2 regions of the Yersinia aldovae 670-83 genome follow, and region 1 is predicted to be linked to the other one. Evidence: predicted binding sites of a transcription regulator. Region 1 holds the regulator's gene; the other holds the start of a gene.

Region 1 (18,898 bases):
GGTGACTTCAAAACCGTTAGTTAAACGCACACGGCAAACTTTACGCAGTGCGGAGTTAGGTTTTTTTGGAGTGGTGGTATATACGCGGGTACATACACCACGTTTTTGCGGGCATGCTTCCAGCGCAGGAACGTTGCTTTTAGCAACCTTCATGCTGCGTGGCTTGCGAACCAGCTGGTTAATCGTTGCCATTATTAAAAAAGCTCCTGGTTTTTGCTTCGTAAACACATGATAAATCCACCTCGTTTGCACGACTGGCATAGAACGAGGACGCAGAATTTTATGGCTGACTATCTAAGGTGTCAAGAAATATACAGCATTGACTGCATTACCATGCCAGTTGTTGCTGATGTTTTAGGGTCAAATCCACGAAATGAGTATAGCCGATTAGCCTGGCGCTGTCCGAAATTTGACCAAGCAACCCCCTGGCAATCACGTCATCTTCCAGAACAAACAGCGGAGCAGGGTTATTTAACAATAGGTTAAGGCTTTCACTGTTTTTCAATACCGCCATTACGCCATCTTGCAAAAAGAGAATCTCATCTTCGGATGTCGCTAATCTCAGTAACGCAGATAAATCGCAGTGATAAGGGGAACGACTGACGGTAAACAGCATTAGGGATACTCAAACCTCATTAAAAAGTTAACACCACATCATAATTTGCCATATGGTAGCGTAAATCTGCCGGAGATAGCGCCACGACTTTAACAACCCAATCGGTGACTTCACTTAGCCCGCGCTGCTGTATTGATGCTGCGCAAATATAACAATTTTCGACATCGTACAGCGGTAAGACACCGAAAGTTGCAATATAGTTTCTGGCAAGAATTCTTTCCGGTTGCTGTTGAGGTAGCAACTGCAAGACACCATCTGAGATGAAGAATACCCCGATATCTTCACTCAGTGCAGAAGTGGCCAGCAAAGCATCCAACCCTTCGCGCCCTGCGGAATTACCGTGTGGGCCTTGGGTGAAAATAAAAGCGATACGTTTCATTTTCATTAAAATTGCACCATGCGATCACAGGTCAGTGCTGCTTCTGCCAGCGTACCCAGCCCACTTAACGTAAAACCGGGTTGTAGATTTGCGGCCACCAAATTGAGTTGTTCAGCTTCATGTTGGTTAGTTACACCACGGCGCAATGCCGCCGCCACACAGACATTCAGCTCAACCGCATGTCCTAACGCCAATTGCTGCCATGCCCGCACCAAATCGTATTCATCGCTGGCTGGCGCGGTTAATTGGTTAGCATTCAAAACGCCTTCGCGATAGAAAAAAACACTAACCAAATTGTGACCTGAGTTTACCAGCGCTTGTGCAAACTGATAGGCACTGCTGGCCTGCTGGGTGCCATAGGCCGGCCCGGTGACCATCAGACAATATCTTTTCACCCCAGACATTAACGCTCATGCCCCACGAGGTCGCCACTTTTGAATTGGCGAATGTAGAGATAAACTGTGTGCTTAGAGATATTGAGACGTTCAGCAACCTGGTTAATAGCGTCTTTGATATCAAAAATACCTTTCTCATAAAGATTGAGCACAACCTGACGGTTCTTCGCATTGTTAGAAACGTTGCGATCCGCGTTAACCTCTTCGATGGTGAATTCCAATGTTTGCGCCACCAAATCATCAACCGATGAGGCAAAATTGACCGAGGAAGCAACTTCCTGCGTTTCGGGCGGCATAAACGTCTGAATGATTTGCGAGAAAGGTACATCCAGATTCATGTTGATACAAAGTAAACCAATCACCCGCTGATCACGATTACGGATAGCGATAGTGACCGATTTCATCAGCACGCCACTTTTGGCGCGGGTGAAGTAGGCTCTGGAAACACTGCTATCCGCACCCGCCATATCATGCAGCATCCGCAGAGCCAGATCAGTTATCGGCGAACCAATCTGCCGCCCGGTATGTTCGCCATTAGCAATTCTAACCGCAGAGCTTTTCAGGTCTTCCAATGAATGCAGCACAATTTCACAGTGGCCACCAATAAGCATCGCTAAGCCATCAACCACCGCTTCATATGATTTGAGTATTTCATGATCCGTCTGACTAAACGGACGTTCATCCAGTAAATCCAGTTCACTGGTTTCGCTGCTGAGAAGCGAATTAGACATCGAAGACACCATCCTCTACGTAAAGCCTGTCTCAATATCGTTGGCAGACTCGTAACTCAATATCTTAGATTTTAAGTCTAGCAAATATGCTGAGATAAAATCCTTGCGTTTGCATGTGGTATTGACGTTAAGCCCACAAGCTATAAACCGTCAAGTTATCAACGAGCAGAAGTGCAAATTGATATACCGCAAAAAAAAACCGCCACGACAATTATCGCAGCGGTTATTTGAGAAAAACGTTTAACTAAGCTGAATTACTTCTTAGCTTTTGTATCCGCAGCAGCAGGTTGTTCTTCTGGAGCATCAGCTTTAGGCGCGGCTTTAACATCCAACAGCTCTACATCGAATACCAGAGTAGAGTTAGCAGGGATGCCCGGGACGCCCGTTTTGCCGTAAGCCAGCTCTGGCGGGATAACCAGCGTGATTTTGCCGCCTTTCTTGATTTGCTTCAGGCCCTCAGTCCAGCCAGGGATAACACCATCCAGGCGGAATGACAGTGGCTCACCGCGTTTGTAAGAGTTATCAAACTCAGTACCATCAGTCAGCGTTCCCTTGTAGTTAACCACCACAGTGTCGCTGTCTTTTGGTGTATCACCTGTACCGGCTTTCTCAACCTTGTACAGCAGGCCAGATGCGGTTTTCTTCACATCTTTCTGTTTGGCAAAATCTTCGCGATATTTAGAGCCTTTATCGGCATTTTCTTTAGAATCCTGCTCCATTTTGGCCTGAGCAGAAGCTTTTACGCGCGTTTCAAAACCTTGTAAGGTTTTTTCAATTTCTTCGTCAGTCAGTTTGCTTTTGTTGGCAAACGCATCCTGAACACCGGAGATTAGCTGATCTTTATCCAGCTTGATGCCCAATTTCTCCTGCTCTTTCAGTGAGTTATCCATATAGCGACCCAAAGATGCGCCTAATGCATAAGCTGACTGCTGGTCATCATTCTTAAATGCGCTATTGGTCGTTGCTGGCGCAGTTGCCGTTTTTGCTGCTTCAGCAGCGAAAACAACAGAGGTATTCAGGGTTAGCGCCACGGTGGTAGCCAGTAGCGTTACTTTAAACAGTGATTTCATCCATTTCTCCATTGGCTCAAGGAGTCTTACCCCAAGCAACGATTATAAGAGTAACTAGTACTATAGCTGTCTGTGCGAACACAAAACAATCTCAATACTCATGCTATTAAGTGATATTAGGACTTTTTTTACTACAATAAGTTTCGTTTTTATAGATATCTTGACCCTTAAAGGGTAATCGCAGGGTTTTACAGGTAGAATCAAGCCTGCCCTGCCATTGAGTCATTTGGCCATAAAACCGAAAATGCCCTGAAGGTGTGGCTTGCCGTGACGCCGCTTGTATTTAGGCCATGTATAGCTGCATCGGGTGCAGTCATGAGAGGAAATATGATGGAACCGTCCCTGTTTGAGCAACGCCTCGAAATGCTGGAAAGCCGTTTGGCATTTCAGGAAGTGACGATTGAAGAACTCAATTTGATCGTGACCGAGCATCAGATGGAAATGACCAAACTGCGAGAGCATCTGCGTTTACTGACTGATAAACTGCGAGAGTCACAGTCGTCCATGATGGCCTCACCCGCAGATGAAACACCGCCGCCGCACTATTAGCGCTAACAGTCAAAACCTGTGGTGTAGATAGCAAAAAGCCAGCCGCAAGGCTGGCTTTTGACTGACCATATCAAATTGAGTAACAAGTCAGATTTTAGTGACAGCCACAGCCGCCTTTACCACAACCACCTTTGCCGTGCTCATGGTCGTGATCGTGCTCACTCTCATCATGGCCGTGGCCACCGCAGCAACCGTCACCGTGTTCGTGGTGATGGTCATGCTCGCCATGTACGTGGCCATGTTGCAGCTCTTCTTCTGTTGCTTCACGGATAGCAACAACATCAACGTGGAAGTTCAGATCCTGACCCGCCAGCATGTGGTTACCATCAACCACGACGTGCTCGTCTTCAACCGCTGTGATTTCGACCGGCACTGGGCCTTGATCGGTATCAGCCAGGAAACGCATACCCACTTCCAGCTCGTCAACACCCATGAAGACATCTTTCGGTACGCGCTGCACCAGATTTTCATCATAGCTGCCGTAGCCGTCGTCTGCATTCACACGCACGTCAAAGCTGTCACCAGCTTCATGACCTTCGAGTGCTTTTTCCAAACCAGCGATCAGGGAACCGTGTCCGTGCAGGTAGTCCAACGGCGCACTCACCGGAGACTCATCAACTAAAACACCGTCTTCTGTACGCACCTGGTAAGCCAGGCTGACCACCAAGTCTTTTGCTACTTTCATGATATCTCCTACCCTTGGAACAAAAATTGGCACAGATTGTAGCGGAAATCTGCGCCGCTGTACCCTTCAGCATAAAAAATCGCGGAAGATAACGCTACTCTGGATGGAAAATACCGATCACTTGTTCATGCGGGCGGACGTGTTGATTGACCTGTTCATCCGTCTGTCGCTGATGGTGACCGCACTTGACACACTCCACCACTTCCACTTGATCTTCACGCCATAATGCCAGTGTATCCAATGCCTTGCATTGCGGACAGACGGCTCCGGCGATAAACCTTTTACGTGTCTTTGCCTGGTTATTTGGCGTCATTGTCATCGTTTTCTCCGACATTATTCGTATTCATCCCACCCATCTAATTGCCGACTTTCATGCAGCATTTCTCGTTGGAAAATATCTTCCAGCTCGCGGCGGGCTTCTTTAACTCTGGATATTTGTGCCACATCGCCATGATGCTGTGGCATCAATTCGCGCAGCATCCGCATATCGAGACGGCGGAAATGCTGTTGTGCCCGATAAGCCTGATGTGGATGCATACCCAATTCCAACAGCGTCTTGCGCCCTAACTCCAGTGCACTGGAAAAGGTTTCACGGGTGAAATCTTTAACGCCGCTTTGCAGCAACTCATGCGCCTCCACACGCCCTCTGGCACGGGCCAGAATGTGCAAATTAGGGAAATGCTGCTGGCACAGATGCACCAACGTCATGGTGTCTTCTGGCTCATTACAGGTGATAACGATGGCTTTGGCTTTTTCTGCCCCCGCCGCTCGTAGTAACTCCAATTCGGTGGCGTCACCGTAATATACTTTGTAACCGTATTTACGCATCACGCTAACGGCGCTGACATCACGCTCCAGCACGGTAATGCGCATTTTATTCGCCATCAGCAAGCGGCCAATCACCTGACCAAAGCGCCCAAAGCCTACAATAATTACCTGCGGATCATTATCTTCCACAAAAGGCTTCTCATCGCTCTCTTCTTGCGCGTTGTAGCGGCGCACTAAAATGCGGTCAATCACCTGCATCAGCAGCGGTGTGGTCATCATCGACAATGTCACAACTACCAGCAATAACGCCAGTTGTTCAGCATTTAAAACATGTTGAGAGAACGCGGCTGAAAACAGCACGAAGGCAAACTCACCGCCTTGACTGAGCACCCCGGCAAATTGTAGCCGTACTGAACGGCGCAAACCAAATATTCGCGCCAGGCCATACAACACGGTGCTTTTGATAAAGACCAGCGCCAAAACGCCTAACAACACATCCAACAGATGCGTGAACAACACACCGATATTCAGCGCCATTCCAACCGAAATAAAGAATAACCCAAGCAGCAACCCTTTAAACGGCTCAATGGCAATCTCCAGTTCGTGCTGGAATTCACTTTCAGCCAGTAATATTCCTGCGATAAATGTCCCCAGCGCCATAGATAGACCCAGCGCATCCATAAACAGGGCAGACCCCAAGACCACCAGCAAGGCCGCCGCAGTAAAAACCTCCCGCACGCCAGAGGCGACGATATAGCGGAACAGTGGGCGTAGCAGGTAACGGCCACCAATTAACATACCGGCAAAAGCAGCAACTTTCAGACCAATCCTGGCCCAGTCGTTAGCACCACCACCGCCGCCAGCCAGAATCGGGATTAGGGCCAACGCCGGGATAACCGCCATATCCTGAAAGAGTAAAACCGAGAAACCGAGCTGCCCACCCTCGTTGCGGTTCATGCCTTTTTCGCGCATCAGTTGCAGCGCCATTGCGGTTGAAGACATCGCCAACCCGATACCGCCAATAACCGCCGCCTGCCAGGCAAATTGGGTGAAATAGAGCAATGCGCCCAACACTGCCGCCGTTATCACCACCTGGCCAGCACCAACGCCAAAAATAGAGCGCCGCAACTGCCAGAGCTTGGCTGGATTTAATTCCAACCCAATGATAAACATCAGGAAGACCACACCCAGCTCAGAAAAATGGAGGATTTCATCGACGTCACGGATAAAACCCAATCCCCACGGGCCGATGGCGATACCGGCTATCAGGTAGCCCAACACCGCACCAATACCCAAGCGCTGGGCGATAGGAACGGCCACCACAGCGGCGAACAGGAATAACATAATGGCGGTCAGTAGCGCCGAACCTTCCATATTCAGTGCCCTCCGGTAGGCAGTGGTGACTGCAACCACTGCGCATAAGCTTGTGCATGGCTGGCTAAGACTTCGGGCTTTTGACGCCGCGCCCAGTAAATAATCATCGGGTTCAACCAATGCATATGACACATTGCTGCCGTCAATTCAAATGGGCGCAGAATATCTTCCATTGGATAACGGTTATATCCCCCCACCCGATATGCTCCTTCCGGCTCACCCGTGGTAATCACCGAGCGCCAATATTTACCGGTCAATGCATGACCACCTACACCATTGGCAAACCCACGCGCCAATACCCTGTCCAACCATTCCTTTAATAGGGCCGGGCAGCTATAAGTGTATAAAGGATGTTGAAATACAATAATTTGATGCTCACGCAGCAATTTCTGCTCATGATGAATATCAATAAAGAAATCCGGATAATGTGCATAAAGATCGTGCACAGTGACATGTTCTAATTGCTGCACCGGTTGCAGTAAAACCCGATTAGCCACCGAGTCCTGTGATTCCGGATGGGCATACAGCAGCAAAACCTTTGGTGGCTGCGACATCATTCCCCTCCAAAGCGTCGTCAGGGTCCGGTTTTTCCGTTACCATGCTCCGCAAAGACCAAAAAGACTAAAATTTATACCCAAAGTAACTGGGGTTGCAGGTAAGCGGCAAGCGAACGCATCCGAATGAACTGCTTCAAGTCAGTGATTCGGTTGGCTGAACGCAGCTAACCCCCTGCAATTTCAAGTACGAGGGGGATAACAATTTAACATACTCTAAACATACGGCACTCTATGATTGTTTTTTCTTCACTTCAAATTCGACGTGGTACCCGTGTCTTGCTGGACAACGCGACAGCAACGATTAACCCCGGTCAAAAGGTCGGGCTGGTCGGCAAAAACGGTTGTGGTAAATCCACGCTGCTGGCGTTGCTCAAAGGCGAACTGAGCGCCGATGGCGGCAATGCCACCTTCCCCAGTAACTGGGCATTGGCTTGGGTTAATCAGGAAACCCCGGCCCTGGATATTCCGGCGATAGAGTATGTTATCGACGGAGATCGCGAATATCGCCAGTTAGAGGCTGAACTACAGGCCGCCAATGAAAAAAATGATGGTCACGCCATCGCAACCGTACACGGTAAGCTGGATGCCATCCACGCCTGGACCATTCATTCCCGTGCCGCCAGTTTGCTTCACGGGCTGGGTTTTTCTCAAGATCAATTGCAACAGCCGGTGCGCTCCTTCTCCGGTGGCTGGCGGATGCGCCTTAATCTGGCCCAAGCGCTGGTGTGCCGCTCTGATTTGCTGCTGCTGGATGAACCGACCAACCACTTGGATTTGGACGCGGTAATCTGGCTGGAGAAATGGCTGAAAAGCTATTCTGGCACGTTAGTATTAATTTCTCATGACCGCGATTTCCTTGATCCTATTATTGATAAGATTCTGCATATTGAACAGCAGACGCTGAATGAATATACCGGTAACTATTCATCCTTCGAACGTCAGCGCGCCACCAAGCTGTCACAGCAACAATCAATGTATCAGCATCAACAAGAGAAAGTCGCGCATCTGCAAAGCTATATTGACCGTTTCCGCGCGCAAGCAACCAAAGCTAAACAGGCCCAGAGCCGCATCAAAATGCTGGAACGGATGGAGCTGATTGCCCCTGCCCATGTGGATAATCCATTCCACTTCAGCTTCCGTACACCGGAAAGCCTGCCTGACCCCCTGCTGCGCATGGAGAAAGTGAGCGCCGGTTACGGCGATCGCACTATTTTGCAGTCCATTAAACTCAATCTGGTACCCGGTTCGCGCATCGGCCTGTTAGGGCGTAACGGCGCAGGTAAATCCACGCTTATCAAGCTGTTGGCTGGTACATTAGAGCCACAAAGCGGCGAAATTGGTTTGTCCAAAGGGATTAAACTGGGTTACTTCGCCCAGCATCAGCTTGAATTCTTAAGAGCTGATGAATCGCCACTGCAGCATATGAGCCGTCTGGCACCGAAGGAGTCAGAGCAACAACTGCGTGACTACCTGGGCGGTTACGGTTTTCAGGGCGATCAGGTGACCGACCCTACCGCCCGCTTCTCCGGCGGTGAAAAAGCGCGCCTGGTGCTAGCACTGATTATCTGGCAGCGCCCTAACCTGTTGCTGCTTGATGAGCCAACCAACCACCTTGATCTGGATATGCGCCAGGCACTGACCGAAGCGTTAATTGATTTTGAAGGCGCGCTGGTGGTGGTTTCCCATGACCGTCATTTATTGCGTTCTACCACCGATGACCTCTATCTGGTGCATGATGGCAAAGTCGAACAGTTCGACGGCGATCTGGAAGATTATCAGCAGTTTTTGGTGGATGCACAGCGCCAGCAAAGCCAGCAGGACAATCCGGCAAAAGAGTTGTCAGGCAACAGTGCCCAGCAGCGCAAAGATCAAAAACGCCGCGATGCCGAGTTCCGAACCCAGACACAACCACTGCGTAAGCAGGTTATGACGCTGGAAAAGCAGATGGATAAGCTCGGTGCCGAACTGGCCGCTATCGAAGAGCAACTGGCTGATTCTGCCCTGTATGATATTGCTCGCAAGGCAGATTTAACCCACTGTTTACAGCAGCAGACGCAAGTGAAATCCAGGTTGGAAGAGACTGAAATGCAGTGGTTGGATGCCCAAGAGCAGTTGGAGAATCTCACCAAGATATTTGAAGCGGGGTAATCCGCTGTTTGGAAAATACCTTTATTAAGGACAATTAAGGTCATGTGTAATAAGGATATTAGCGTGGTAGTGCCGGTATTTAATTGCGGCACTTACCTCGCACCGTTATTTGATTCATTGTACGAACAGACGGGTGTGTCGTTGGAGATTATCGCCGTCAATGATGGTTCGACCGATAACAGTCTGGCGGTTTTAGAAGACGCGGCACGTCGTGACTCGCGGCTGGTCATCATTAATCAACCCAATCAAGGGCTTTCCGCTGCCCGTAATGCGGGTATACGCCGGGCCACCGCACGCTGGATTGCATTTGCTGACGGTGACGACTGGCTAGCTCCACATACCTTATCAACCTGGTTGCAACAGGCCAATCAGCAGCAATTGGATTTACTAATAGGTAATGGTTTTACATTTACCACTAACCCCGATTTACCCCCTGAGCGCCCGTTGTTGCGTAAACAATCGTGGGGCGAGATACTTAGCGGTCAGCAATGGATTATCCGTAGTGTTGAGCATAATGAGTGGCCACATTACGCATGGTTGCAATTAATTCGCCGCGAACTGATCAACACTTACCAGTTGGCATTCATCCCCGGAATGCTACATGAAGATATTCTGTGGACTACCCATCTGGCTCTGGTCACCCAACGTATCGGTTTCTGTGATACCCCATTCTATGGCTATCGTACTAACCCACAATCAATCACCCACTCGCCATCAACCCAAGCCTTATTAGCCCGCGCCAATAGCTATATTATTATTATCAATGCGTTAGTCAGCCTCTCAGCCACGCAGGAGCCACCATTGCGCCGTGCATTGCTACGTCATGCTAATCAGGAGAGCGGCCACTTCTTAGGGTTAATGCGCAAAAGATTGCCCCCTTCGCCAGAGCGCACGGCACTAGCCATTAAGTTTCGAGAACTCAGTTTACCCTCGGCTCTGTTTCAGGGGGCGGGTAATATCCATGAGTTTTGGCGGGCATTACGTTGTTCCGTGATTTTGGCACGTTTAGCGCAACAAAATCATAAGTGAAAGAAATGGATGGTAAATTTATACTTACTCCAGTGAATGCTTAGAAGATTTTAATGTCTAATAAGGCAATAAGAATTTTCGTAGGAATAAGCATAAATGCAGCGCATTTTGGTGATCCGGATTGATTTCCTTGGCGATATGGTCTGTACCACAGGGTTATTACATGCACTAAAGCAACGTTGGCCATCAGCAGAGATTCACGTATTAGCGAATAAATACAATCAGGCAGTGCTGGCCCACAACCCTGCGGTCAGCGCTGTTCACACCTATGTGTACAGCAAACAATGTGAGCGGAACCAACAGTCAGGCAGACTGACGGCGCTGTTACATCGTCTGGCGCTCATTCGGCGCTTGCGGCGACTACGTTTTGATCTGCTACTAATTCCTAACGGTGGTATCAGCAAGAATAGCATTCAATTTGCCAAACAGCTTAATGTGGTGGATTGCCGCTGGCATACTGCGGAAAGCGAATTCGACGATCGCAACCCAAGCCATGTTGCCAACCGGCCAATGCGCCACGAGGCACTCTCGGGCTTTGCGCTGATACCAGAGTTGGGGAAAGTCGATATTGAGGCCGTGAAACTACACATTTACCCTGACACGCAATTGCAGGCGAAATGGCGGGCGGAATTGGGCAAACAAAACCGGCCACGCATTGGCTTATTCATTTCCAATAAATCCCCCCAACGGCGTTGGTGCTATGAAAAGTGGCAACAACTGGCGCAAAAGCTCAGTGATCAGGCCGAAATGGTGATTTTATATGACCCGACAGACCCACCCAGCGCACAACAACTGGCGGGTTTTAATGGCCGCTGCTTACTCACCCCCTGCGTTAATGAATTCGTGGCAGCTATGAGTCTGCTGGATTTGGTTATCTCCGCCGATAGTTCACCAATACATATCAGTTCAGCGTTGCAAATACCGGTGGTCGCACTGTTTGAATCCCGGCCAGAGAAATACCTGCGCTGGTATCCATTGGTACGCCATGCCTTGTTACACGCTGGGCCACAAGTTGAAGACATCCCGGTGAATGCTGTCGAAACAGCAGCCCGCGCGTTATTGGCCAATCCACCATCAACGCCTGAATCCACGAGGGCCGGAACAACGGTTTATCCCCAAGGATCGTCGCTTTGTATATAATGCGCCGCTACAGTAGATAGCCTGTATTGGTATCGGGTTGGGTAACACGACTATCTCAGAAAGCCGCGTCAAATTCAGTATTGGGCTTAGTGCGGGTTAAAAAGGAATAAAAAATACGTTTTATTCCTTTTGGTGATAATTAGCATCTGAAGGCGTTAGCCACAACGCTAACTTATAGGTCTATTTGGCCTTTCATGAAAATGCGAGCATCACCGGCGATTAAGGTGCGATCACCGGCTAAAGTGCAGAATAACTCGCCACCGCGTGCTGATAGCTGCCGGGCATGGAGTGAGACTCTGCCCAGCCGCGCCACCCAATAGGGCATCAGGCTGCAATGAGTAGAACCCGTCACCGGGTCTTCATTACTGCCGAGTGTGAAGTAACGGGAGACAAAATCCACTACATCACCGGGTGCCGTGACAATCACACCACAGCCCGTATAGGCAATTAGCGCGGCGATATCCGGCTGTAACTGCTGCACCTGCTGCTCACTCTCCAGCACCACCAGCAAGGCTTTAGCCTGCCATACTTGCTGGATATTCACGCCAATCAAGGCTTGGAGCTGTGCATCAATCGCAATTTGTTGCGGTGGCAAAGAGGGGAAATCCAATGATAAGCGGCCAAAGTTTTCCGCATCACGTTTTACATACAAATCGCCGCTGGCGGAGCGGAAGCGAATATCATGCAAACCGGGGTTAACCATACTGAAAATCACATGGGCTGCCGCCAAAGTACCGTGGCCGCATAAATCCACTTCACGATCTGGTGTAAACCAGCGGATCGCTGATTTATCCCCCTCATCCCAGACAAAGCTGGTTTCCGGCAAATTAATCTCAGCGGCGATACGTTGCATTTGCTCAGCCGAGAGCGGTTTTTTCAGCAAATAGACCCCGGCAGGATTACCGGACAGACCGTCGCCAATAAACGCGTCAACATGAAAATAGTTATAAGCCATCAATTAGCTCCAGTGGTAATGATCTAAATCATTCGAGTTGCAAGAAGGCAGCAACTGAGTAAATGACTGGGGTGACAAATCGGTCGGGAACCGATTTGAACGCGGTTTGCAGCGGCCTCGAAGAGGCGAGGCCCATCAATGGGCCGAGTAATGAAAGCAGCCAACACACATGCAGTTTGAAGGATGGCGAGTATCGTTAATGCCAAATCAGCAACACACAGGCTGCCGTCAGCAAGCCCATCGCGATATTAAAGGTAAACCAGGCGCGGCGGCTGCGTAACAAACGGCCAATCAAAGTACCAAAACCCAGCCAAATAATACCGGCCACCAGATTCACCATAAACATACCAAGGCTTATCATAACAATGGAGTGATTGTAAGCCGCCCCCGCCATACTGAAACTGGCCACCGAACCTAATCCCATCAACCAGGCTTTTGGGTTAAGGAACTGCAATAACCACCCTTGATACAAACGCAGCGGTTTTGGTGGAACAACATTGGTTTCTAATTTTTCATAGGCCGAAGTGGCAATTTTCCATGCCAGCCATAGCAGATAAAGACTACCCAGGATTTTCAGAATTAAGTGCAAGGAGGGGTAGATCAGAATCAGGCCACCGACGCCAAACGCCACCAGCAGCAGCATGCTTTGCATGCCTAACATAATGCCTAACATCAACCAGATAGACCGCATAAAACCAAAATTGGCCCCAGCTGAAGTTAACAGCATATTGTTTGGGCCAGGGGTGATAGCGGCAACCCAGAGAAAACCTACCATTGAAAGAAATAAACTCAGTTCCATGAGACGGGTGCCTCTCACCCAAAATGATGCGCGATATACCCATGAAGCTAACAGTGTGCTATTGATCACACAAGAGCAACAACATGATTTCCATTCACCATATGCATGAAATATTTCGTCCACTGGCCGGTGCCAGCAATCCACATCTGCAAACGCTGCTGCCACGGCTGGTCAGGCGGCGGGTTCAACTGCAACCTTTTTGGCAACGGCTGGAATTGCCCGATGGGGATTTTGTCGATCTAGCCTGGAGTGAAAACCCCGAGCTGGCACGGGATAAACCCAGAGTCGTGCTATTCCACGGGCTGGAAGGGAATTTTTACAGCCCCTATGCCCACGGTTTGCTGCGCGCCTGGCAAGACAAAGGGTGGCTGGGTGTGGTGATGCATTTTCGCGGATGCAGTGGCGAACCCAATCGTAAATCACGAATTTATCATTCGGGTGAAACAGAAGATGCCCGGTTCTTTCTGCGTTGGTTGCGGCAAACCTATGGTCAGGTTCCCACCGCCGCGGTTGGCGTCTCTTTGGGCGGCAATATGCTGGCGCTCTATTTGGCTGAACAAGGGCAGTTGGCTGAGCAAGGGCAAAAGAGCTTATTAGAGGCAGCCGTGGTGGTTTCTGCGCCACTGATGCTTGAGCCTTGTGCTAATCGTATGGAACAAGGTTTCTCTCGCGTCTATCAGCACTATTTGTTGAACCAACTGAAGTTAAATGCCACCCGCAAGTTATTACATTACCCCGGTAGCCTGCCGCTGGAACTATTGCAGATAAAAAGACTACGGCGAATCAGAGATTTTGATGATGTAATAACTGCTAAAATACATGGCTTCAATGATGCGGTAGATTACTATCGCCGTTGCAGCGCACTGCCGTTATTACCACAAATTCGGACTCCGCTGCTGATCATTCATGCTAAAGATGATCCGTTTATGACCACTGAAGTCATCCCGGATCTCAGTGAGTTACCGGACAATATTGATTACCAACTCACCGAGCACGGCGGCCACGTTGGTTTTGTCGGCGGTTCGCTAAAACATCCACAAATGTGGTTGGAACAACGCATCCCAGCCTGGCTTTCCCCCTATTTGGAGCAACAGTAATGATAGTGCCCTGGCAGCAAGTCGACAGTGAAACTTTGGATAATTTGCTCGAAGCGTTCGTATTACGTGAAGGCACCGATTACGGCGAACATGAACGCTCTCTGGCGCAAAAAGTTGACGATGTGCGCCGTCAGTTAGTCAGCGGCGAGGCGGTATTAGTGTGGTCAGAATTGCATGAAACTATCAATATCATGTCACGGGGTTCGTTCCGTGCCGGAGCTGAAGAGCAGCAGTAATTTGTGTCTTTTCATTACTTGATTCGATAAAAACCACAATGAAACAAGATGACAAGCCCGCCGCTTTGCCCTAAAAATAATCATTCGCGACAAAAAAACGCCAATGGCAACCGCCGCCCTTGAGGATCTTACCCCACGGAGTTACAGCTACTATGTCAACTAAACATCCGGTTATCGCCGTTACAGGCTCCAGTGGCGCAGGGACAACCACCACCAGCCTGGCGTTTCGCAAAATTTTTCAGCAGTTAAACATCAGTGCGGCGCAGATTGAAGGGGACAGTTTCCATCGCTATACCCGCCCGGAGATGGATGCCGCAATCCGTAAGGCGCGGGATCAAGGCCGGCATATCAGCTATTTTGGCCCGGAAGCCAATGACTTTGGTCAGTTGGAGCAGAGTGTGGAGGAGTACGGCAAAAGCGGCACCGGGCGCTCACGTAAATATCTCCATACCTATGATGAAGCCGTGCCTTACAACCAGATCCCCGGCACGTTTACTCCGTGGGAGGCACTGCCGCAGCCCACCGATGTTTTGTTTTACGAAGGGCTGCATGGCGGTGTTGTCACTGAACATCATGATGTCGCAAAGCACGTTGATTTATTGGTTGGCGTAGTACCGATAGTCAATTTGGAGTGGATTCAAAAACTGGTGCGCGATACCGGAGAGCGCGGCCATTCCCGTGAGGCGGTGATGGATTCGGTGGTGCGGTCGATGGATGATTACATCAACTACATTACGCCACAGTTCTCACGCACCCATATTAACTTCCAACGCGTTCCGACGGTTGATACCTCTAACCCCTTTGCTGCCAAAGCTATTCCGTCACTGGATGAAAGTTTTGTTGTTATTCACTTTCGTGGGTTGGATCAAATCGATTTCCCTTACTTGCTGGCGATGCTGCAAGGCTCATTTATCTCCAATATCAATACATTGGTCGTGCCGGGCGGGAAGATGGGGCTGGCGATGGAGCTGATTATGGCGCCGTTGGTGCAGCAACTACTGGAAGGTAAGAAGATAGGCAACTGATTAAAGAATAAACCCATAACCTATTCAGCAAGGTTATGGGTCAGCACTTTTACGCGATGTCACGAATTTCAAAACTGTGGGTAATGGTTGCGGCCTTCCCCAGCATTAAAGAAACCGAGCAATACTTCTCAGCCGAAAGCTCAACCGCACGCTTAACGATATTATCCGTCAGGCCTTTACCGCTGACGATAAAATGCAAGTTGATGTGCGTAAACAACCGTGGTGCTTCTTCCCGACGCTCCGAGGTTAATTTGACCTCACAATCGCGCACATCGTTACGCCCTTTCTGTAAGATAGAAACGACATCAATTGCACTACAGCCACCGGCTGACATCAACAACATTTCCATCGGACTGGGTGCTTTGTCTCCCGCATTCCCATCCATCAAAACCTGATGACCAGATGCGGATTCACCTAAAAATGTCAGCCCCTCAACCCACTTTACTCGTGCCTGCATAACGCATACTCCCGGTTAAATTTTCCGCTTCAGACTACCCTTTCATTTATAAACTGGCAATGTAACCCGATGTTCATCATGCTGAAGCGATACAACACAAGACACTGGCCTCATCCTGTGCTACAAACAGGATCGAAAGTGATGCTTCTAGCATTAAATAGGGTAGCTTCCAATACTCAGTGAAGGGTTTCTATCCGGTACGTATCTTGGCTATACCTTTCGGCAGTTGAGCAAATTAATATGCTATACCCGATAGATTCTAAGTTGTCGGATATAAAGAACGTGTATTTTATAAGCACGCCGTACAGGGAACTCTGAGCCCTGTTAAGTTAGGCAGCGATAACAACAGAGGATAACAGCGAATGGTTCTCGGCAAGCCACAAACAGACCCGACTCTCGAATGGTTCCTGTCTCATTGCCATATCCACAAATATCCATCGAAAAGTACGCTAATTCACCAAGGTGAAAAGGCCGAAACGCTTTACTACATCGTGAAAGGCTCCGTTGCGGTGCTTATCAAAGATGAAGAAGGTAAAGAGATGATTCTCTCCTATCTGAATCAGGGAGATTTCATCGGCGAGCTTGGATTATTTGAAGAAGGCCAAGAACGTAGTGCCTGGGTTAGAGCAAAAACCGCCTGTGAAGTGGCTGAAATTTCTTACAAAAAATTCCGTCAATTGATTCAGGTTAATCCAGATATCTTGATGCGCCTGTCTTCACAAATGGCGAATCGCTTACAGATAACGTCTGAGAAAGTGGGTAACCTCGCTTTCCTTGATGTAACGGGGCGCATTGCACAAACACTGCTTAATCTGGCAAAACAACCTGATGCCATGACCCACCCAGATGGGATGCAGATTAAAATTACCCGCCAGGAAATTGGTCAAATAGTTGGCTGCTCCCGCGAAACTGTGGGGCGGATACTAAAAATGCTCGAAGATCAAAACCTGATCTCCGCGCACGGTAAAACGATCGTCGTTTACGGCACTCGTTAATTCCCATAAAACCGGTGCGGAGACTATCGGCACCGGTTTTTTCTGTCATGTTGTGAATCATAAATTCCTGAGGCCAGCATGAATTGGCAACAGCTTATTTATCATTCTGAAATTATTTATAAACCTGATGTTAATTATGCACTCCGCCAAACATGGGTTCCCTGTCCAACGGCAGCGTTAGGCTTTTCCTCGGCAAGCGGCAAAAAGCTTCTCAATTATGTTGTCTAGCCTTTTATCAAGCCAGCAATCGCTTTTTCCAACCGCACCATTCCTTGCTTAATATCTTCCACGTCAATAACCAACGATGGCGCGAACCGCAGCACATCCGGCCCGGCATTGAGGATCATCAAACCATTGGCCGCAGCGGCGTTTAAAAACTCCCGCGCCCGACCACGGTATTGCGCTGTTAGCTCTGCGCCAATTAACAACCCCATGCCACGGATGTCACTGAAGAGCTGATACTTGCTGTTGATATCATGCAGAGCCTGCACAAACAGACCGTGGCGCTGTTCTATACCATTAAGTACCTCAGGGGTATTAATCACATCCAGCGCTGCCTCAGCAACGGCACAAGCCAGAGGATTGCCGCCGTAGGTTGTGCCGTGAGTGCCGACAGCCATTACTGAGGCAATCTCTGCGGTGGTCAGCATCGCACTGATAGGGAAGCCGCCGCCTAAGGCTTTCGCGGTGGTCAGAATGTCAGGGGTCACACCATAGTGCATATAAGTAAACAGCTTACCGCTACGCCCCATGCCGCTTTGCACTTCGTCAAAGACCAATAGCGCCTTATATTGATCGCACAAATCGCGCACACCTTGCAGGAATTCAGGATTCGCCGAGGTAATGCCGCCTTCGCCCTGAATTGGCTCAAGTACCACCGCGCAGGTATGATCGTCCATAACGGCTTTCACCGCCGCCAAATCATTAAACGGCACATGGACGATATCGGCAGGTTTTGGGCCAAAACCATCGGAATATTTCGGCTGGCCGCCAACCGATACGGTAAACAGGGTGCGGCCATGAAACGCATTGTGGAAAGCAATAATTTTGGTTTTATACGGGCTGTAGCGCTCAATGGCGTAATGGCGAGCTAACTTAAACGCTGCCTCATTTGCTTCACCGCCAGAGTTAGCGAAAAACACCCGATCCGCAAAGGTGGCAGCAATCAATTTTTGCGCCAAACGCAGGGCCGGTTCGTTGGTGAATACGTTGCTGGTATGCCATAACATTTCACCTTGTTGATGCAGTGCGGCAACCAGCGCCGGATGACAATGCCCCAGCGCAGTAACCGCAATTCCGCCAGCAAAATCAATATATTCAGCACCTTGCTGGTCCCACACTCGGCTGCCCTTTCCCTTGACCGGAATGAACTGCGCCGGCGCATAAACAGGCAAAATAACTTGATCGAATGTACTGCGAGTTACTGCTAATTTATCTGTCATTGCGCTATCCACCGTGATAAACCATTAAGCTGCCAATTGCTGGCGCATGAAAATATAATCACAAAATATGCATAAAAAGTCATAATCAAGCAAACAAAAAGATCATTTTATTAGTGAAATCAACCTAACATTTTAATTTTTAAGGAAATTATCTAATAATTGATGGCCTTGCTCGCTAAGAATACTTTCGGGATGGAACTGCACTCCCTCCAACGGCAAGGTGCGATGGCGAACCCCCATGATTTCATCCATCACACCGTCTTGTTCCGTCCATGCCGTCAGCTCAAAGCAGTCGGGCAGTGAGTCAGCGGCAATCACCAGAGAGTGATAGCGGGTAACCGTTAGCGGCAGATTAAGACCACGGAACACCCCCTGCCCACGATGACAAATAGCGCTGGTTTTACCGTGCATCACCTGCCTGGCCCGCACTACGCGCGCGCCAAATGCCTGC
Region 2 (4,313 bases), 380 kb from region 1:
CAGTATTGCCAGCCGGACTTTTAGCCTGATGGCACAAAGCGATCACCTTTTGATCGGTATCGTCATCATTCAGGGTGGTTAAGTCCATTAAACTCAGTGCGCGTTTTGCATAATTGTTCAACGTCGCGTGGGCGGTTAAATCGGTCATAAAACTCTCCAACACTATTTCAGCCCCGGCACCTTGCCAAAACTGAGCATTTATTTTTGAGCCCGCAAAGTTACCTTACCGGTAGCTTTGGTTATGAGGCTCAATACGTTGGCGAGCGGACTTGGTTCCTTGAAGATAGCCCCTTGTATGGGTGGCAATTGAGATCCATCTCACCGCACTACCCTTCTTGCATGATGTTGCAGGCGGGCTACAACACCAATAACATTGGGTATAGACATACTTTCGGCTTTCAATCAGAAAAGCCAATAGCTCTATTTGAACACGTTATCGCCGCATGAGGTGTGTTCAATTTCACAATAATTAATAGTAACTTGTAACGGACTGGGATTATATGTGATTAGAATCACAAAATAACCTGTTTTATGGCTTTCTAAGCGCGATACGCCCACTCGCTTCAAGAATAGCTTATGGGCAGAAATACATCTGAAAAACCGATCGATTAGGCGCACCTACATAGGTACGGACAGCGCACAAGACCCGCCGCATACACCTGATCTTATAAACCAGAATAGGTGGCGGTGATGGGCGCTGCCCAATTTCAAAATATCGAGTCAATCAGCCTGATCACAGCGCCAGGAAGAAACCGGCGATTGTCGCACTCATCAAATTCGATAATGTGCCTGCCGCTACGGCTTTCAGGCCAAAGCGCGCGATATCATGACGGCGACTCGGTGCCATGCTGCCCAAGCCCCCCAGCAAAATAGCCACTGAAGACAAGTTGGCAAAACCACACAGCGCGAAAGAGATAATGGCTTTAGTGTGGTCAGACAACACCTGTAAACCCGCCGCTTTCACTAACTCTTCTGCCTGTAGGTATTGGCCGAAATTCATAAATGCCACGAATTCATTTACGATAATCTTCTGGCCGATAAATGAACCCGCCACCATCGCTTCGCTCCACGGCACCCCAATGAGATAAGCGATTGGCGAGAAGACCCAGCCCAGAATCAGTTCCAGCGACAATTGTGGATAATCGAACCAGCCGCCAATCCCCCCCAAAATACCATTTAGCAAAGCAATCAGTGCGATAAAGGCCAGTAACATCGCCCCGACGTTCAACGCCAGTTGCATACCCGATGCCGCACCGGATGCGGCGGCATCAATTACGTTAGCCGGGCGCTCATCTTCAGCAATCAGCGTTGTGGCATCGACGTTATCATGGGTTTTTTCAGTCTCGGGCACCATCAATTTCGCAAACAGCAACCCGCCGGGAGCCGCCATAAAGGATGCGGCAATCAGATATTCCAATGGCACCCCCATTTGGGCATAACCGGCCAGAACGGAGCCTGCGACTGAAGCTAAACCACCGCACATCACGGCAAACAGTTCCGATTGCGTCATCGTAGCGATATAAGGGCGCACCACTAACGGCGCTTCCGTTTGCCCGACAAAGATATTTGCGGTAGCTGAAAGGGATTCGGTACGTGAAGTACCCAGCAGCTTTTGCAAACCACCGCCCAACACTTTAATAACGATTTGCATGATGCCGAGGTAATACAAAACAGCAATCAATGATGAGAAAAAGACAATGACTGGCAAAACTCTCAGGGCGAAGACAAAACCACCACTGCCAAAAACTTCAAACATTTTGTCGGAAACCAAACCGCCAAAAATAAATGAGATCCCCTCGTTGCCGTAGGCAATGACGTTCGCGACCCCTTCAGACATGCCGCCCAAAATGCGGCGACCAATTGGCACATATAATACCAGTGCCCCAATCGCTATCTGGATAATAAATGCACCGACGACAGTGCGGATATTAATCGCCCTAAAATTACTTGAAAGAAGTACGGCTATTAATATCAGTACTGCCATTCCGACCAAACTCATGAGCATGTCGATATCCCTAATAGTGAAATCATTAATTAAATTGAAATAATTTTGGGAGGATTATACCGACATGACCTGGCTATCAAACAATCTCTGTCACAAATAAACACAACTGAGAGCAACTGGATAAACATAAGTGTGACAAGTGTCACATTAAAAATCATCAGTAATGGGCTTGGGCTAATAATTAGCGTGATATTTATATTTCAATCGGCACGTTTAAGCTAAAGCAGAGGTTTATCGACGAACAGCAATGGAAACACACGCTGACTGTTTTCCAATAAGTGCCGGGCAATCTCAAGCGGATCTTCCGGACGTAACTCGCACAATACGTTAAATACATCAGCCGCGCGCTCAGGCCGATTGGGTTGACCCTGAAAACCTGCCAGTGGCATATCTGGAGCGTCAGTTTCTAATAACAGTGCAGACAGGGGTAATTCAGCCATTACCTTGCGGGTTTTCTGCGCTCGCTCATAAGTAATCGTCCCACCCACGCCGATATAATAGCCCAAGCGAATAAATGCCAGTGCCTGCGACAAACTGCCAGCGAAGCCGTGTACAACACCGGTGCGGGGTAATGCCGCCTTGCGCAGTACAGAAGCCAACTGGTCGTGCGAACGCCGTGAATGCAAAATAACCGGTAAATCATACTGTTTCGCCAACGTTAGTTGAGCCTTCAATAGCGTCAACTGACGGGGATACTGTGGCTCATCCATATAGAGATCCAGGCCAATCTCCCCGACGGCCACCAGCTTTTGCGGCTTATTCATCAGGTGAGATGCCAATATCGCCAAATCTGCCTCCTGATGCTGAGCAATATAGAGTGGATGCATCCCCAACGCGGCAAACAGTGGCGGATAGTTGGCCGCCAACGCTAAAATACGGGAAAAATAAGCCGCACTAACGGCGGGCACAATCAACTGCCGGACATTAGCCTGCGCAGCACTCAGCAAGCTGGCCGTTTCTGTGCCAGTAAAGGGCGGAAAATCAAAATGACAATGGGTATCGATAAAATAGGGTGATGTCATGACGCAGAATCACCTTTGGCCTTTGCTTGATGGGCCGGCAACATAATATCCGCAGGTAGCCGCTGGGTTTTGTTCCGTGTGGTGGCGGGAATGATCAACCCGCTGTCTGTCACTGTCATGGCCGCCGGATGCAAATGCCCGGTCATTTTTTTGTTATTCGCCGATGGCATAACATCCGATGCATGAACGATATCAGATGCCGTGGCTAAATCCTCCGTTTCGATTAATTCAACCATCGCATCCGGTTGGAGAATATCTTGTGGCTGAATAAGACGGCGGGATAACGAAATCGAGGTTTTGCTGCTGTTGATGTCGGCCTGTTCCAACGGCTCGCGCGGCATGAGCCAGTGTCCGACGGTTGCCAGAAAATAACGACCACAACGGCGGCCTAAATGATAATCGCGATTCAGCGCAGCAACACGGCTCCCTAAGGCATTACTGGCGAGCGGTTTCGGCGGGAAAATCTCGAAAATCCGTAGGTCATCCGGTGGGTTCTCAATAAATTGTTGAATGCGGTGATAGCTCTGCTCGTGCTGTTGCATAATCCGCACCAATTGTTGCAAGCTACTTTCACTCAGCCAATGCTCCATCCGCTTCATCCACTGCGGCGTGTAGTAAGTCTGCGACGGCACGGTACGGATAACCACAATGGTATCCGCACCACGACGATAAGCTTCTTCAACCGGGATTGCATCGCTGATGCCGCCGTCCTGATAACTGACACCGTCTAAATCCACCCCTTGGCGATATAAACCAGGAATAGCACTGGAAGCTTTAATCGCAGACAGCCAGCTCTCTCTGGTGGGGGTGATATACGTGGGTTCGAAATCATCACTACGACAGGCACACATCAGGAATTCGCGGCCATTGCGTAACTGCTGTTCGGCATGTTCCATCGCTAAGGGGAGTTGCTGAGAAGTGATATCCACCAGCCAATCAAGATCAATGAGATGACCACCACGGACAAACCGTAGCGGATTAAAGAAATTAGCCGTTGTGGTGTAACGCGTGATAACGCGGCGGGCATAACCGGGCTGGCCACAGATAAATGCTGAAAGATTTTGCGCCCCTGCGGAGGTGCCTATCATTAAATCAAAAGGGTTAAAGCGGGCGCGTTGAAACTCGTCCAGCACTCCGGCTGTAAAAATCCCCCGCTGCCCGCCCCCTTCACACACCAACGCCATTTTTCCGGGCTGATATGGTTTATAGGCGAGTGGCTCTATATTACCGAGCGTGATAGGTATTCTGTATCCCACCATTCATCCTTCAAACGTTACAACAGGGTT

What was found. The regulator CRP, encoded in region 1, controls carbon source genes, mostly activating them, when cyclic AMP is high. The targets are predictions, from matches to a motif close to ATGTGANNNNNNTCACAT.
Region 2: AT01_RS15225 (NupC/NupG family nucleoside CNT transporter) is a predicted target of CRP. The motif match lies at 2,136-2,153, and genes of this name have one in related genera.

The regions. Positions count from the first base shown of each region.
Region 1 is NZ_CP009781.1:2,978,540-2,997,437, reverse strand. Features, by position in the region: gene rpsL (30S ribosomal protein S12) at 1-192, opposite strand, end outside; gene tusB (sulfurtransferase complex subunit TusB) at 329-616, opposite strand; gene tusC (sulfurtransferase complex subunit TusC) at 636-1,001, opposite strand; gene tusD (sulfurtransferase complex subunit TusD) at 1,001-1,399, opposite strand; gene AT01_RS13480 (helix-turn-helix transcriptional regulator) at 1,399-2,121, opposite strand; gene fkpA (FKBP-type peptidyl-prolyl cis-trans isomerase) at 2,376-3,191, opposite strand; gene AT01_RS13470 (protein SlyX) at 3,522-3,740, shown strand; gene slyD (peptidylprolyl isomerase) at 3,835-4,425, opposite strand; gene AT01_RS13460 (YheV family putative zinc ribbon protein) at 4,520-4,738, opposite strand; gene kefB (glutathione-regulated potassium-efflux system protein KefB) at 4,759-6,567, opposite strand; gene kefG (glutathione-regulated potassium-efflux system ancillary protein KefG) at 6,570-7,121, opposite strand; gene AT01_RS13445 (ABC transporter ATP-binding protein) at 7,356-9,272, shown strand; gene AT01_RS13440 (glycosyltransferase) at 9,315-10,301, shown strand; gene AT01_RS13435 (glycosyltransferase family 9 protein) at 10,398-11,441, shown strand; gene AT01_RS13430 (PhzF family phenazine biosynthesis protein) at 11,614-12,396, opposite strand; gene AT01_RS13425 (LysE family translocator) at 12,593-13,195, opposite strand; gene AT01_RS13420 (hydrolase) at 13,297-14,292, shown strand; gene AT01_RS13415 (YheU family protein) at 14,292-14,528, shown strand; gene AT01_RS13410 (phosphoribulokinase) at 14,681-15,553, shown strand; gene AT01_RS13405 (OsmC family protein) at 15,603-16,010, opposite strand; gene crp (cAMP-activated global transcriptional regulator CRP) at 16,373-17,005, shown strand; partial or broken gene AT01_RS22600 (hypothetical protein) at 17,084-17,188, shown strand; gene argD (bifunctional acetylornithine/succinyldiaminopimelate transaminase) at 17,230-18,447, opposite strand; gene AT01_RS13390 (aminodeoxychorismate synthase component II) at 18,580-18,898, opposite strand, start outside.
Region 2 is NZ_CP009781.1:3,362,661-3,366,973, reverse strand. Features, by position in the region: gene deoC (deoxyribose-phosphate aldolase) at 1-148, opposite strand, end outside; gene AT01_RS15225 (NupC/NupG family nucleoside CNT transporter) at 734-2,005, opposite strand; gene AT01_RS15220 (TatD family hydrolase) at 2,224-3,027, opposite strand; gene AT01_RS15215 (patatin-like phospholipase family protein) at 3,024-4,286, opposite strand.